One region of the Bradyrhizobium canariense genome, then DNA from elsewhere that is predicted to be linked to it. Evidence: riboswitches for the same ligand, from Rfam matches in the RefSeq annotation. Region 1 holds a riboswitch; the other holds the start of a gene.

Region 1 (7,537 bases):
GTCGCGGATCACGCTGTGGATCTCGCTCGCCTATCTATTCGCGGCGTTTTGCGTCACGCTGACCTGGTACCTGCCGCAGCTAAGTTTCCTGATGCCGCGCTGGCTCGAGCAATGGATGTATCCCATCAACAAGACCGACCTAGACGTGTTGAGGTTCGCACATTTTCTGGCGCTGGCGGCCGTTACCGTGCGCTTCCTGCCCAAGGATTGGGCCGGCCTGAAGTCGCCCTGGCTGCGGCCGCTGATCCTGTGCGGGCAGCATTCGCTGGAAATCTTCTGTCTCGGCGTGTTTCTTGCGTTCGCAGGACATTTCATACTGGCCGAAGTCTCCGGCGGCGCCGGAATGCATTTCGTCGTCAGCATCTCTGGAATCGTCATTATGTCGGGCGCGGCATGGCTTTTTTCGTGGTACAAACATTCGGCAGACAAGAGTGCATCACGTACAAAAAGCACCGTCGGCAACGCCGATATGGCGGGGGGGAGCTTATGAGGTTCAGCTCGGGAGCAATCCTGGGATTGATGCTGCTGGCGGGTTTTTTAACCGCAACATTCGCTCGCGCTGAGGATGCTTCCCAAGGTGCCCCACAAGGCGCTTCGCAGCCCGCTCCACAAGATGATTCCCAAGCCACTCCCGCTGTCGCTCCACAGGCTGCTCCCCCAGCCACTCCCCAAGATGCCGCCCAGGCCTGCGATGTCCCGGCCTATCTGCTTACGACCGACAGTACGCTGCCAAAAGTCGCGGATGCCGTAAAAAACAGCCGTCCACTGGATATTCTGGTGATTGGCAGCCGGTCGTCGACCATTACCGCTTCGGAAGCGAGTGCCTATCCGGCCCGGTTGCAGGCGATCCTGAAAGAGAAATTACCTTCTGTCCCGATCAACATATCCGTAGAATTACGGTCCAAGAAAACCGCCGAGGAGGTGGCCGCCGAATTCGTTAAGTTAATGGAAGACAAAAAGCCTACTTTAGTGATCTGGCAGACCGGTACCGTCGATGCTATGCGGTCTATCGATCCCGATGATTTTCGTGGCGCGGTCGACGATGGAGTTGCTGCGCTGCAAAAGGCGGGAGCCGACGTGATTTTAATGAATCTGCAATATAGCCCGCGCACGGAATCGATGATTTCTGCGCCGCCCTACCTAGATAATATGCGCGTGGTGGCACAGCAGTACAACGTTCCGCTATTCGACCGGTTCGCCATCATGCATCAATGGAATGACTCGGGAGATTTCGACTTTTTCAGCGCGTCGCATGGCCTCGAGCTTGCGAAGCGTGTTCATGATTGCCTGGGCCGTGCGTTGTCGACGTTTGTGATCGATGCAGCTCACATCAACACGGCCCAGCAGAATTGAGGATTCAGCGTTAATGAGTTTCGACCGCCCTTTTTCCGCAATGACATCGCTGGCCGCGCCCGTCGTCGCAGCGCTCGTGTTGCTGGCACCGGCGTTGATGCTGCCGACACGCGTCCAGGCCGCCCAGCAGTCTGCGTTATCCGATAGTGCGAAATCCGACATTGCCGGATCTGACGACTCCAAATCCGAAGGCGTTAAGGCGCCGGGTTCCCAAACGACCGGTGCTGGTAATGCCGGCAATATTGCGTCTGTCGATCAGGCAAATCCGGCGCAGCCCAGGAGCATCACCAGCCGGGCGATCGATAAGGTGAAGGCGGTCGCAAAATCCGCCGGTGACATTTTCAGCCGCGTGCCGTGCCTGTCTCCGAAGGGCGGTGTCAAATCGATGGGATCATTGCCGCATGTCGCGGGCAAGCTGGCTGCGGGACAGCCGGTGGTCATCGTCGCATTCGGCTCGTCTTCGACGGCGGGTTATGGATCGTCGTCGCCTGAGTTCACCTATCCCAACCGGCTGGCGGCGCAGTTGCACCGGAAATATCCGGGCGCCGACATCACCGTCCTCAACCGCGGCGTCGGCGGTGAGGACGCGCCGGAAATGATGAAGCGGATCCAGACCTCGGTGATCGATGCGAAACCGGATCTCGTGATCTGGCAGGTCGGCACCAATGCCGTGCTGCGCAATCTCGATCCTGCGGAAACTGCAAAGATGGTGGAAGATGGCGTCGCGCGCATTCAGGCTGCTGGCGCCGATCTCGTGCTGGTCGATCCGCAATATTCTCCAAAGGTCTACGAGCGGGCGGAAAGCGCAAGCCGGATGGTGAAGTTGCTGAACAAGGTCGCAGAGCTTCGCCATGTCGGCATTTTTCCGCGCTTCGAGGTGATGCGCGAATGGCATGATGAGCAGGCGCTGCCGATCGACAGCTTCGTGATCGCCGACGGCCTGCATATGAACGACTGGGGCTATGCCTGCTTCGCCCAGTTGCTCGGCGACGACATCATCATGTCGGTGGGCCAGATCAAGCTGGGCGTCAACGTGCCGTCCAGCGTGCAGAAGTACCGGCCGATGTGAGGTGCCGTCATTGCGAGAAGCGCAAGCGACGAAGCAATCCAGCTCTTATAACGGTGTAGCTTCTGAATTGCTTCGCGGAGTCTGTCATCGGGCGCGCGTGCGCGCGACCCGTTAGTTTGCAATGACGTCAGAGGCCGTCTCGCGGCGAACCGTCAGCCCCTCACGCCTTCTCCAACGCTGCCTGCAGATCCTCGATCAGGTCATCGCGATGCTCGAGGCCGACCGAGAGCCGGACAAAGCCTTCGCTGATGCCGAGTTCGGCGCGAGCCTCCGGGGTCAACCGCTGATGCGTCGTGGTCGCGGGATGGGTGACGAGGCTCTTGGCATCGCCGAGATTGTTTGAAATCCGCGACACCTTCAGCGCGTTCAGCGCACGGAAGGTCGCTGCCTTGCCGCCCTTGATCTCGAATCCGATCAGCGTCGAACCGGCGCGCATCTGCTTCTTCACCGTTGCCGCCTGCGGATGATCGTCACGGCCCGGATAGATCAGCCGCGAGATTTTCGGATGCTGCGCCAGGACGTCGGCAATGGCTGCCGCGCTTTCGGTCTGCGCGCGGACGCGGACCGCCAGCGTCTCCAGCCCCTTCAGCAATACCCAGGCATTGAACGGCGACATCGATGGGCCGGTCTGGCGCATGAAATTGTGGATGTGCTCGGCGATGAACGCTTCCGACGACAGGATGATGCCGCCGAGACAGCGGCCCTGGCCGTCGATGTGTTTGGTCGCGGAATACACCACGACGTCGGCGCCGAGCGACAGCGGGCTCTGCCAGATCGGCGTTGCAAATACATTGTCAACGATCAGCCGGGCGCCGCCCTGGTGCGCGATCTCGGCGATAGCGCCGATATCGAGCACGTCCAGCGTCGGATTGGTCGGGCTCTCCAGGAAACAGGTTTTTGTGTTCGGCCGTATCGCCTTCCGCCACTGGTCGAGATCGAGACCATCGACCAAAGTGGACGCAATGCCGTAACGCGGCAGCAGGTCTTCCACCACATAGCGACACGATCCGAACATTGCCTTGGCGGCAACGACGTGATCGCCGGCCTTCAGTGGCGCGAGAACGGCCGTCGTCACCGCGGCCATGCCGGTAGCGGTGGCGCGCGCCGCTTCCGCGCCTTCGAGCTCGATCATGCGGCGCTCGAACATCGAAATATTGGGATTGGAGAAGCGTGAATAGAGGTACCCGGGCTCCTCGCCCTTGAACCGCGCCTCGCATTGCTCGGCGCTGTCATAGATAAAACCCTGCGTCAGAAACAGCGCCTCGGACGTCTCGCCGAACTCCGAACGTATCGCGCCGGAATGGACCAGCCGGGTTTCGGGCCGATAGTGGGCGGTGGGTGACTTGGGCTTATTCGTCGTGGTTGTTGTAGTCTCAGACATGTGACCTCCGTCGTGACCACCCTGGAAAATGGTCACAAAAAACCGGCCTGGAAAATTTCCACAGGCCGGGATCACACATGTCCCCGGCCTGTTTAGCGACTTATTTAACGTGGCTGCAAGCCGGCCGGCTCAAATCACCACGGGATAAGTCATGCTCTTATTCGGTCGCGCCCTTTCCGTCAAGGCGGCCATCGGATAACCCGTAAAAAGGCTATATTTCCAGCGTCCGGCTAGCGCATGATCTGGAGAAGCAGAAACCGGTTTTCCGAAAAGATCATGCTCAAACAACGAGATGAGATCACGATCCGATGCCGTCCAATCGGGTCATGATCGAATGGGTAAGGAATTGTCGTTCACGCTTCAACCCGATGCCAATGGCATTCTGCCCGATCGCATGATCGCGGCGATGGCGGATGCCGGCCTTATTCTGCCGGCCTATCCGTTCGTCGAAAGCCAGATCCAGCCGGCGAGCCTCGATCTGCGGCTGGGCGATATCGCCTATCGGGTCCGCGCAAGCTTCCTGCCGGGGCCGGGCGCGACGGTGGCCGAGCGCATCGACGAATTGAAGCTGCACGAAATCGACCTCAGCGATGGCGCGGTGCTGGAGACCAATTGCGTCTACATCGTGCCGTTACTGGAGAGCCTGGCGCTGCCACCGAACATCGTCGCCGCGGCCAACCCCAAAAGCTCGACCGGGCGGCTCGATGTATTCACCCGCGTGATCGCCGACGGCACCCGCCGGTTCGACATGATCGGCGCCGGCTATCATGGCCCGCTCTATGCCGAGATCAGCCCGAAGACGTTTCCGGTGCTGTTGCGCGAGGGATCGCGGCTGTCGCAGGTGCGCTTCCGGGTTGGCGACGCCATCCTCAACGCCGATGAGCTTGACGCGCTGCACGATGCCGAACGGCTGGTCGATATCGACGACGCCGATCTCGCCAATGGCGTCGCGCTCAGCGTCGATCTGTCAGGCGAAAGCGCCAGCGGCTTTGTCGGCTATCGCGCCAAGCGCCACACCGGTGTGGTCGATATCGACCGCCGTGGCGGCTATGCGATCAATGAGTTCTGGGAGGCGATAGCGGCGCGGCCGGACGGCAGTCTCATTCTCGACCCCGGCGAATTCTACATCCTGGCGTCCAAGGAAGCCGTGCAGGTGCCGCCGGATTATGCCGCCGAGATGGTGCCGTTCGATCCGCTGGTCGGCGAATTCCGCGTGCATTATGCCGGCTTCTTCGATCCCGGCTTCGGCTATGCCGGGGCGGGCGGGCAGGGCTCGCGCGCGGTGCTGGAAGTGCGCTCGCGCGAAGTGCCGTTCATCCTCGAACACGGCCAGATCGTCGGCCGGCTGGTTTACGAAAAAATGCTGGCGCGGCCCGATGCCATGTACGGCCAGCGCATCGGCTCGAACTACCAGGCGCAGGGCCTGAAGCTGAGCAAGCATTTCCGGGTTTAGCTGGGCCGTTATCGCGAGGAGCGTTAGCGACGAAGCGATCCAATCCCTGTCATTCCGGGATGGTGCGTTAGCACCAGACCTCAGATGTGCAATTGCACATCGGGGAATCCTTGGATTTCGGGTTCGATGCGGAGCCTGTCATCGGGCCGGCCAGAGGCCGGACCGGTTGGCATCGCCCCGGAATGACGATTCTCGCGACGCTGACTTCGCCTGCGGCGTCACGCGCCATACCGTGTTGCCGACATCGTCAGCCACCAGCAGCGCGCCTTGCTTGTCGATCTTGACGCCGACCGGCCGCCCTTGTGCCTCGCCGCTGTCGTTGAGGAATCCGGTCAGCACGTCCTGCGGTTTTCCCGCGGGCTTGCCATCGGCGAACGGCACGAAGATCACCTTGTAGCCGGCGCGCGGTTTGCGATTCCACGAGCCGTGCTGGCCGACGAATGCGCCGCCGGCCATGTCTGGCGGAAACAGATTGCCGGTGTTGAATGTCAAGCCGAGCGAAGCGGTATGCGCGCCGAGCGCGTAATCCGGCGGGATCGCCTTGGCCACCAGATCCGGCCGCTGTGGTTCGACGCGGGTGTCGACATGCTGGCCGTAATAGCTGTAGGGCCAGCCGTAAAACGCGCCGTCCTTGACTGACGTCATGTAGTCCGGGACGAGGTCGTCACCGAGCTCGTCACGCTCGTTCACCGTCACCCACAGCGCGCCGCTCTGCGGCTGCCATGACGGCCCGTTCGGATTGCGAAGGCCCGAGGCGAACACGCGCCATTTTCCGCTGGCGCGATCCACCTCAAGCACGGCGGCGCGATTGGTCTCGGCCTCGATGCCGTTCTCGCCAACATTGCTGTTGGAGCCGACCGTTGCGTAAAGTTTGGTGCCGTCAGGACTGGCGGTGAGGTCCTTTGTCCAGTGATGGTTGATGCGACCGGCGGGAAGGTCTGCCAGCTTGACGCCGGCTGCGCTGATTTTCGTGTCGCCCTCATGATACGGAAACTTCATGATCGCATCGGAATCGGCGACATAAAAATCATTGCCGACCAGCGTCATTCCAAACGGCGAATTCAATCCTTCGATAAAAACAGTTTTGGTCTCGGCCTTGCCGTCGCCATCGGCGTCGCGCAGCAGCGTGATGCGGTTGGCTGTCGGCGTGCCGGCCCCGGCGCGGCCCATCACCAGCCGCGTCGCCCAGGCCTTGATGCCCTTGCCGTCGTCTGGCTTCGGCGGGGCATTTGTCTCCGCCACCAGCACGTCGCCATTGGGCAGCACATAGAGCGAGCGTGGGTGATCGAGCCCGGTGGCAAAAGCATTGACTGCCATGCCGTTGGCGGCAGTGGGTTTGCCGCCGGCCGGCCAGCCTATGGCAGTAGCCACGTTGACCGTCGGTATCCAGGAGTGCTGCGGGGCGGGAAGCGTGGGCGAAGGCCCAAAACTCTGCTCGGCGGTGGCGGTGTCCTGCGGGTCGTGACAGGCGGCGAGTGGAAGCGCCAACGCTCCGATGGATATCGCCAGAAGCATATTTTTGCGCATGGTTCGTTCCCCGAATGTTGCCGTTACAATGCGGCAAGCCCGTAATCGTTCAAGACGTCGGCCTTCAATTACCTGCGAGAACCACAAACCCACCTCCACAGCGGCTAAATTGCGCAGGCGGCCCATGCGCCTGACGCAACCAGGCCGCGGGCTGGATCGTGCTAGGAAGCCAACAGCGCGCGGCGGCCAGATCGCGCCAATTCCGGAGAGGAAATGTCGGATATCGCTGTCGCCCCGATTCCCGTTGACGACGGCGAACAACCGCTCCCTCCAATTGCAGCACCCGCCAGGAATGCGCTGATCGACGGTCCGATCCTGCGCACGCTGTTGTGGCTTGCCTGGCCCAACGTCATCGCGCTCAGCGCCGGCACCTGTGTTGTCATCGCCGAAACATCCTATATCGGCCGGCTCGGCGTGGAGGCGCTGGCTGCGATGGCGCTGGTATTTCCGTGCGTCATCCTGACCATGACGATGTCCGGCGGTGCGATGGGCGGCGGCGTCGCTTCCGCAATTGCGCGTGCGCTGGGCGCCGGCGATATCGACCGCGCCTCGACGCTGGCCGCGCATGCCCTGCTGATCGGGATCTGCTTTGGGCTGACCTTCATGCTCGGCATGCTGATTTTTGGGCCCAGATTGCTGGAATTGCTCGGCGGGCGCGGCGAGGTCCTGGCGAATGCCATCGCCTACGCGCAGATCTTTTTTGGCGGCGCGGTTCTGCCATGGCTGTTGAATACGATGGCGGGAATCTTGCGTG
Region 2 (7,537 bases), 430 kb from region 1:
TGCCGCAGGCAACGCTCGATCGGGTCGCGCCGGGCGTCAAAACCCAGGACGTCAACAATCTGTTCGGCGCGCTTGATCGGGCGATCCCCGGTCTTGGCAAGGTGATCAAGCAGAATGCCAATGTCGGCGTTGCCGCCGGGATCAACGCGCTCGGCAAGGAAGCGGTGCTGGAAGGCAAGCCGGCGCGGGCGTTCCCGCTGCGCTTCGTCGATGGCGCGGTGTTTCTTGGGCCTCTCAAGGTGGCGCAGACACCGCCGCTCTTCTGAAGCGGCATCCGATAACGCGCCGATCGCCGAACTGTGATCGGCGTTTCCCTGCACGCAGGGAATGCGAGAACCCAAATGCCGGTCTTGTCCTCAGACGGTACGCATATTCTTGCGGCCGGCGATCAAGGAGAGGATCAATGACTGGATTTAAATTAATTGGTGCGGCTTTGATTTTGTCGGCGGGAATGGCTACTCCCGTGTTTGCACAGGAGGCCATCTCGGAGCCCGGCGCATACGCTTTCTACCATCCCGATGGCGATGTACTACACGCAGGGTCGGCCCCGGCCCGCGATGCGTTGGCGATGGCTGTTCCCCATTACAGCGGCAGAGTGGCGCGACATGGCATGCGGACCATGTCGCACCGAACGCTTGCCAAGCGCACTGATCGATACGGCATGGAATGACAGGGAGGTGACGCCTGCCTTTGCCCTCTCCCCCTTTGCGGGAGAGGGTGGCTGGCGATGGACGCCGCAGCTATTCCGGCTCGTTCGCCAGGTTGGCGTGCGGACGCCCGAAGTCGGGCGCCGAGGAATCCTGGCCGATTTCGACGATGCCGCGCCGGATTGCGCGGGTGCGGGTGAAATGCTCGAACAGCGCTTCCCCGTCACCGCGGCGGATCGCGCGGGTGAGCTTGGAGAGATCCTCGTTGAAGGTGCCGAGCATTTCCAGCACCGCGTCCTTGTTGGCCAGAAACACGTCGCGCCACATGGTCGGGTCGGAGGCCGCGATGCGGGTGAAATCGCGGAAGCCGCCGGCCGAGAATTTCATCACTTCCGACGATGTCACCTGGCCGAGTTCGTCGGCGGTGCCGACGATGGTGTAGGCGATCAAATGCGGCAGATGGCTGGTGATCGCGAGCACCAGATCATGATGATCGGGGGTCATGATCTCGACCTTGGCGCCGAGCCCCGCCCAAAAGGCGCGCAATCTTTCGACCGCGTTTGGATCGGTCCCCTCGGGAGGAGTGAGAATGCACCAGCGATTGATGAACAGTTCGGCAAAACCTGAATCGGGACCGGAATGCTCGGTGCCGGCGACCGGATGCGCCGGCACGAAATGCACGCTCGCGGGCAGATGCGGCGCCATGTCCCGCACCACGGCGCCCTTGACCGAGCCGACATCGGAGACGATCGCGCCCGGCTTGAGATAGGCTACGACCTCCTGCGCCACCGGGCCACAGGCGCCGACCGGAATGCACAGAATGACGAGGTCGGCGTCTTTCACCGCATCGATGTTGCTTTCCACCACGCGATCGACAATGCCGAGTTCGGCCACGCGCGCGCGGGTCTTGGCAGAGCGCGCGGTGGCGACAATCTCTTCCGCCAGGTTTTGCGCGCGTGCGGCGCGCGCAATCGAGCCGCCGATCAGACCGAAGCCGATCAGCGCAACACGTTTGAAGAGTGGTGCCGGGCTCACTTGACCGCCATGAAGTCACGCAGGCCGTCGATCACCAGGCGGTTGGCCTCCTCGGTGCCGATGGTCAGGCGCAGCGCGTGCGGCAGGCCGTAATTGTTCAGCGCGCGCAGCACCAGGCCGCGCTTGGTAAGGAACGCATCGGCCTCGGCGGAAGTTTTGCCCTTCTCCAGCGGGAAATGGATCAGGATGAAATTCGCCACGCTTGGCGTCACCTTCAGCCCGAGCTTGGTGAGCTCCTCGGTCAGCCAGTTGCGCCATTTCTCGGTATGCGTCTTCGACATCTGCTGATGCGCGGTGTCCTCGATCGCCGCCACCGCCGCCAGCATCGCCGGCGTCGAGACGTTGAACGGGCCGCGAATCCGGTTCACCGCGTCGACGATATGAGCCGGCCCGAACATCCAGCCGATCCGCAGCGCCGCCAGCCCGTGGATTTTGGAAAAGGTGTGGGTCATGACCGTGTTTTCGGTCGTCGCCACCAGTTCAATGCCGATCTCGTAATCGTTGCGCGAAACGTAGTCGGAATAGGCGGCATCCAGCACCAGCAGCACATGCGCCGGCAATCCGGCGCGCAGCCGCTTGATCTCATCGAACGGCAGGTAGGTGCCGGTGGGATTGTTCGGGTTGGCGAGCCATACCAGCTTGGTGCGCGGCGAAACCAGCTTCAGGATCGCGTCGACGTCAGCGGTGAAATTCGTTTCCGGCGCGACGACGTTCTTGGCGCCGTTCGCCATGGTCGCGATCGGGTACACCAGAAAGCCGTGGGTGGTGCTGATCGCCTCATCGCCGTGGCTCAGATAGGTGTGCGCCAGCAAATTGAGGATTTCGTCGGAGCCGGCGCCGCAAATGATGCGTTCGGGATCAAGCCCGAACGCGCGGCCGATGGCCTCGCGCAGCACCCGCGATGTGCCTTCTGGATAGTCCTCCAGATGCGCCGCGGCCTTTTTGTAGACGTCCATGGCCTTCGGAGAAGGCCCGAAGGGCGTCTCGTTGGCGGACAGCTTGAACACCTTGCGCCCCGGCTCCGGCACCGGGCTTTTACCCGGCGTGTAGGGTGCAATATCGAGAATGCCGGGATTCGGCACGGGACGAGACATCTTCTTCAACTCCGGATTATCAGGTCGGCCTTTTAGGACTTGGCCGGTCAAGATTTGGCTGGCCCGCTTGGGGGCACCGTATAGCGGGTTGCGTGGCTGCCGACGAGAGCCGATGAACGCACCGAAGCGCCGGCCTCGATCAGCGCGGACTTGATCTTTTCCAGGCTGCTGGAGCCCGTGATCGATATCAGCAGGGCGGCGCCGTCGAAGGCGGTATCCGGCACCGCGACGATTTCCGCCAGTGGTGACAGCGCGCGCGCGATTTCGGCGTTCCAGCCGGATACGCGCACGCTCCACATCTCGACTTCCGTCACCATGGCGCTGTCGGCGACGCGCGACACCACGAATACCGGCAGCGCCGCCGGATGATCGGCGCGCTCGACGAACGGCAGTCGCGCGATGATCTTGGGCGCGCCATTGGCTTCGAGCGCGATCCACCAGGGAGTGCGGCTGGATGTGGCGGACAGAAGCGCCAGATCCCCCTTCGATTTTGCCACGGCGTCGACCGCGGCGGTCGCGTTGAAATGCGAGACGTAGGGAACGGTGAAACCGAAATGGAATCGCGCCGAATCCCGCATCGCGGATTCGCCGACCGAAATATCGGCATGGATTGAAAACGGCGCCTGCACGTAGGTGAACGTCGAGATGATGACGCGCCAGATGCTTTCGACGGTGTCGAGCGGCAGGATGCCGCGATGGCGCTCCACCAGCCGGCGCATCATGTCGGCCTCGCGCGCCGGGCGGAAGGCCGAGCCGACCTCCTGGGTCTGCTTTACCGAAATCAGGCGATCGATGATGTCGCCACGCGCCATCAGCAGGCGGTGAACCTGCTCGTCGATCGTGTCGATCTCTTTGCGCAGCACCTCGAGCGAGGGCGGAGCGGGGGGTATTTTGGACATCGTTAAAACCCAATTGCCGGATCGGTCAGCTCCTGCCGGCAGGCAAGGGCATTGATTAGGTAAGACGGGAGCTGAAAGCAAAGAGAAACGTCAGGGGTTACCGATGATCCCAGTTAGGTTAACGGGCGGCCTGCCTTGACGAAAACCGCCCTCGGGACTAGCTTCACTGGGTTCCGTGGTCATTTGAGCCGGCCGGCTTGCAGCCACGTTAAACAATTCGCTAAACAGGCCGGGGACAGAAGTGATCCCGGCCGAACCTTTAGTTCAGGCCGGGTTTTTTTATGGCCTGATTTCTGTCTGTAAACCTCCGTCAGGAGGTCGGTGGCGAGATGACGAACATACAGTCGATATCCAGTCCCTCGATCCATGCCGAGGAGCGCGCGCAGGAGGCGGACCATCCGAGTTCGCCGGTGGCGCTGTTCGGCTCGGACCAGCCGCTGAAGCTCGATTGCGGCATCGATCTGTCGCCCTTTCAGGTCGCCTATCAAACCTATGGCGAACTCAACGCCGACCGTTCCAACGCGATATTGGTTTTCCACGCGCTGACTGGCGATCAGCACGTCGCCAATGTCCATCCGGTGACCGGCAAGCCCGGCTGGTGGGAAACCATGATCGGTCCCGGCCGTCCGCTGGATACCGACAGATATTTCATTATCTGCTCCAACGTGATCGGCGGCTGCATGGGCTCGACCGGGCCGGCCTCGACCAATCCGGCAACCGGCAAATTGTGGGGACTGGATTTTCCGATCATCACCATTCCCGACATGGTGCGCGCGCAAACCATGCTGATCGACCGGCTCGGCATCGAGACCTTGTTCTGCGTGGTCGGTGGCTCGATGGGCGGCATGCAGGCGCTGCAATGGACCGCGGCCTATCCCAAGCGCGTATTCTCGGCGCTGGCGGTGGCGTGCAGCATGCGGCACTCGGCACAGAACATCGCATTCCATGAGCTCGGCCGGCAGGCTGTCATGGCCGATCCCGACTGGCATCACGGGCGTTACTTCGAACAGGGCACGCATCCGCATCGCGGCCTCGGCGTCGCGCGGATGGCTGCGCATATCACCTATCTGTCAGACGCAGCGCTGCATCGCAAATTCGGAAGGCGAATGCAGGATCGCGAACTGCCGACCTTCTCGTTCGATGCGGATTTTCAGGTCGAGAGCTATCTGCGCCATCAGGGCTCGTCATTCGTCGAGCGCTTCGATGCCAACAGCTACCTCTATCTGACGCGGGCGATGGATTATTTCGACATTGCCGCCGATCATGACGGTGTTCTGGCGCAGGCGTTTCGCGGCATCCAGACCCGCTTCTGCGTGGTGTCGTTCACCAGCGACTGGCTGTTTCCGACATCGGAATCGCGCGCGCTGGTGCATGCGCTCAACGCTTCCAGCGCGCGGGTGTCGTTTGCGGAGATCGAGACCGACCGCGGCCATGATGCGTTTCTGTTGGACGTGCCGGAATTCTTCGACATCGCGCGCGCGTTCCTGCAATCGGCCGGCAAGGCGCGCGGCCTGACTGCGACGGGCGGCTGACATGGCTCTTCAACAGGTCCTGCCGCTGAACGGCGCTGCGCCAGAAAACGCCGGAAATTACCGCGGCGACCACCTGCTGGTGGCGGGAATGATCGAGCGTGGCTCAAAGGTGCTCGACGTCGGCTGCGGCGAAGGCGATCTCCTGCAATTGCTAGAAAGCCGCGGCATCGACGGCCGCGGCATCGAATTGTCGCGCGAAGGCGTCAATCGCTGCGTCGCCAAGGGGCTTGCGGTGGTGCAGGGCGACGCCGACACCGACCTCATCAACTATCCCGACGACGCCTTCGATTATGTGATCCTGTCGCAGACCCTGCAGGCGACCCGGCAGCCGCGCGTGGTGCTGGAAAATCTGCTGCGGATCGGGCGGCGCGCCATCGTCTCGTTCCCGAATTTCGGGTTCTGGAAGATGCGGCTGCAATTGCTGGTCGGCGGCCACATGCCGCGCACCGAAAATCTGCCGGCGACATGGTACGATACGCCGAACATCCATTTCTGCACCATCAAGGACTTCGTGCAGCTCTGCGACGAGATCAACGTCAAGATGGAGCGCGCGGTCGCGCTCGACCTTTACGGCCGGCCGCTGCGTCTCAGCGCGCCCTGGTGGTTCTGGAACATGTTCGGCGAGCAGGGCGTGTTTTTGTTGAGCCGCGCAGGGAAGGGAAAGTAATCCGAATTTTTTCACGGGTCGTCATGGCCGGGCTTGACCCGGCCATCCGTGTGTTTGCTGCGCCAAGATAAGTAAGACGTAGATGGTCGGGAGGGCAGACAAGTTTATGCAGTCTGCGCAGGGCAGGCTGCTATGCTCGGCCATCACGAGCCACGCGCTACGCGGGATGAATTTTGATCGGACCGAGATCGCGATCGCCTTCTGCCGTCGGCTGTGATGGGTAACGCGGACACGGTCGGCCGCAGACGAAATCGACGCTCGTGACCCTGAGCGACCATGCGGCCGAGGCGCGGCGTGCCTCGCCTTACCACCACGACCCGCCTTGTTGCACCGGACGATAGTACTGCCCCCCGCGCCGCTGCACATTGCCGGTTTGGTAGTCCGGATTGCGTTGGAAAATGGAGAAGAAGCCGCCGGCCCCGCCGTCGGGGGCGTCGCCGCTGGCAACGCGGTCATCATCGACCGCAGGCGTCGGCTGACGCGTTATAAAGCCGCCCTGGGGCTGATTGCTCAGCACCGCGACGAACTCGGTGCGATAATTGGTCTCGCTGCTCAGCGGTTCGTCGGAGACGATGATCGAGGATCGCGGCACTGCGGTCGGCGCGATGCGGTCGAGCACGTCCTGCGGAATGGTGATGCGGTCGAGCGCGTCCTTGGCGTCGTCCCCGTTGTCGATCGTGACCGCGGTCCAGCGCAGGCCCTTGTCGGTGCGGGCCACCGCAGTGAAGATGTGCGTGCCGATCGGCTTGTCGGGATCGCGGATCGTGACCGGAACCTCGATGGACGAATCGAATACCTCGCCGCCCCCGTCCGGCGCCGGCTTATGCGTGTTGCGCCGCACGTAAAGCTTCTGCGTCGCGCGGCTGATGTAGACCGAGACCGGCTCGAGCAAGAGCTTCGCTGCGGTCGCCGCTTTGGCGGCATCGGCTTTTTTGGTCGCTGCCGCCTTCGCGGCTTCCTTTGCGTTGGCAGCCGCATCGAGCTTGGGCTGCGCGTCGGCCTTGGCGGTATCGAGCTGCGTCGCCGCGTCCGCGGCCTTGGTGGCGGCCTTCTGCTTCAGCTCCTCCGCCCGCGCCTTGGCCTGATCGGTCTTTGCCGCGGCGAGCGCCTTGTCGAGATAGGCGAGCTCGGCGTCGGCGCGTTTCTTGAGTTGCTCCAGCTTTCGGAGCGACGCTGGCAGCGATGTTGCCTCACGTGATGTCGTCGCGGCGGCTTTCTTCGCCTCGTCGGCTGCCCTGGCGGCATCCTCGGCCTCGCGCGCGAGCGTCTCGGCCTTGGCCGGCGCGGCCGCGAGCGCATCTGCGTTCGGCACGAACAGCGCCGGGTGAGTGAAATCGACGGGCTCGGCGTCGCTGGGCGAGATGATCACCCGCATCCCGATCCATGTCTTGTTGAACAGCTTCTCCGCAAAGTCGTAGGGCATCCGCACGCAGCCATGCGAGGCCGCATAGCCCGGCAGCGGTCCGCCGTGCAGCGCGACGCCATTCCAGGTGATGCGCTGCATGTTCGGCATCCAGGCATCGTCATACATGGTCGAGTGGTGGTCCTTGTCCTTCTCGATAACGGCGAAGACGCCGGCCGGCGTCTCGCGTTCCTTGATGCCGCTCGACACCGGCGCGCGCAGGATCCAGCCGTCGGCGTCGTAGAAAGTGACCTTCTGGCT

The links. A riboswitch is a leader RNA that binds a small molecule or an ion and turns the genes downstream of it on or off. The one in region 1 is predicted to bind S-adenosylmethionine.
Region 2: linked by a shared signal. The riboswitch ahead of metX (homoserine O-acetyltransferase MetX) and the one ahead of BLV09_RS22655 (O-succinylhomoserine sulfhydrylase) in region 1 are both predicted to bind S-adenosylmethionine.

The regions. Positions count from the first base shown of each region.
Region 1 is NZ_LT629750.1:4,752,887-4,760,423, reverse strand. It holds gene BLV09_RS22670 (OpgC domain-containing protein) at 1-490, shown strand, start outside; gene BLV09_RS22665 (SGNH/GDSL hydrolase family protein) at 487-1,353, shown strand; gene BLV09_RS22660 (SGNH/GDSL hydrolase family protein) at 1,367-2,422, shown strand; gene BLV09_RS22655 (O-succinylhomoserine sulfhydrylase) at 2,583-3,803, opposite strand; SAM riboswitch at 3,875-3,954, opposite strand; gene BLV09_RS22650 (2'-deoxycytidine 5'-triphosphate deaminase) at 4,138-5,256, shown strand; gene BLV09_RS22645 (PQQ-dependent sugar dehydrogenase) at 5,395-6,783, opposite strand; gene BLV09_RS22640 (MATE family efflux transporter) at 6,997-7,537, shown strand, end outside.
Region 2 is NZ_LT629750.1:4,321,353-4,328,889, reverse strand. It holds gene BLV09_RS20675 (DUF2125 domain-containing protein) at 1-266, shown strand, start outside; gene BLV09_RS20670 (hypothetical protein) at 404-670, shown strand; gene BLV09_RS20665 (prephenate/arogenate dehydrogenase family protein) at 741-1,682, opposite strand; gene hisC (histidinol-phosphate transaminase) at 1,679-2,776, opposite strand; gene BLV09_RS20655 (chorismate mutase) at 2,824-3,675, opposite strand; SAM riboswitch at 3,841-3,920, shown strand; gene metX (homoserine O-acetyltransferase MetX) at 4,005-5,207, shown strand; gene metW (methionine biosynthesis protein MetW) at 5,209-5,874, shown strand; gene BLV09_RS20640 (L,D-transpeptidase) at 6,179-7,537, opposite strand, start outside.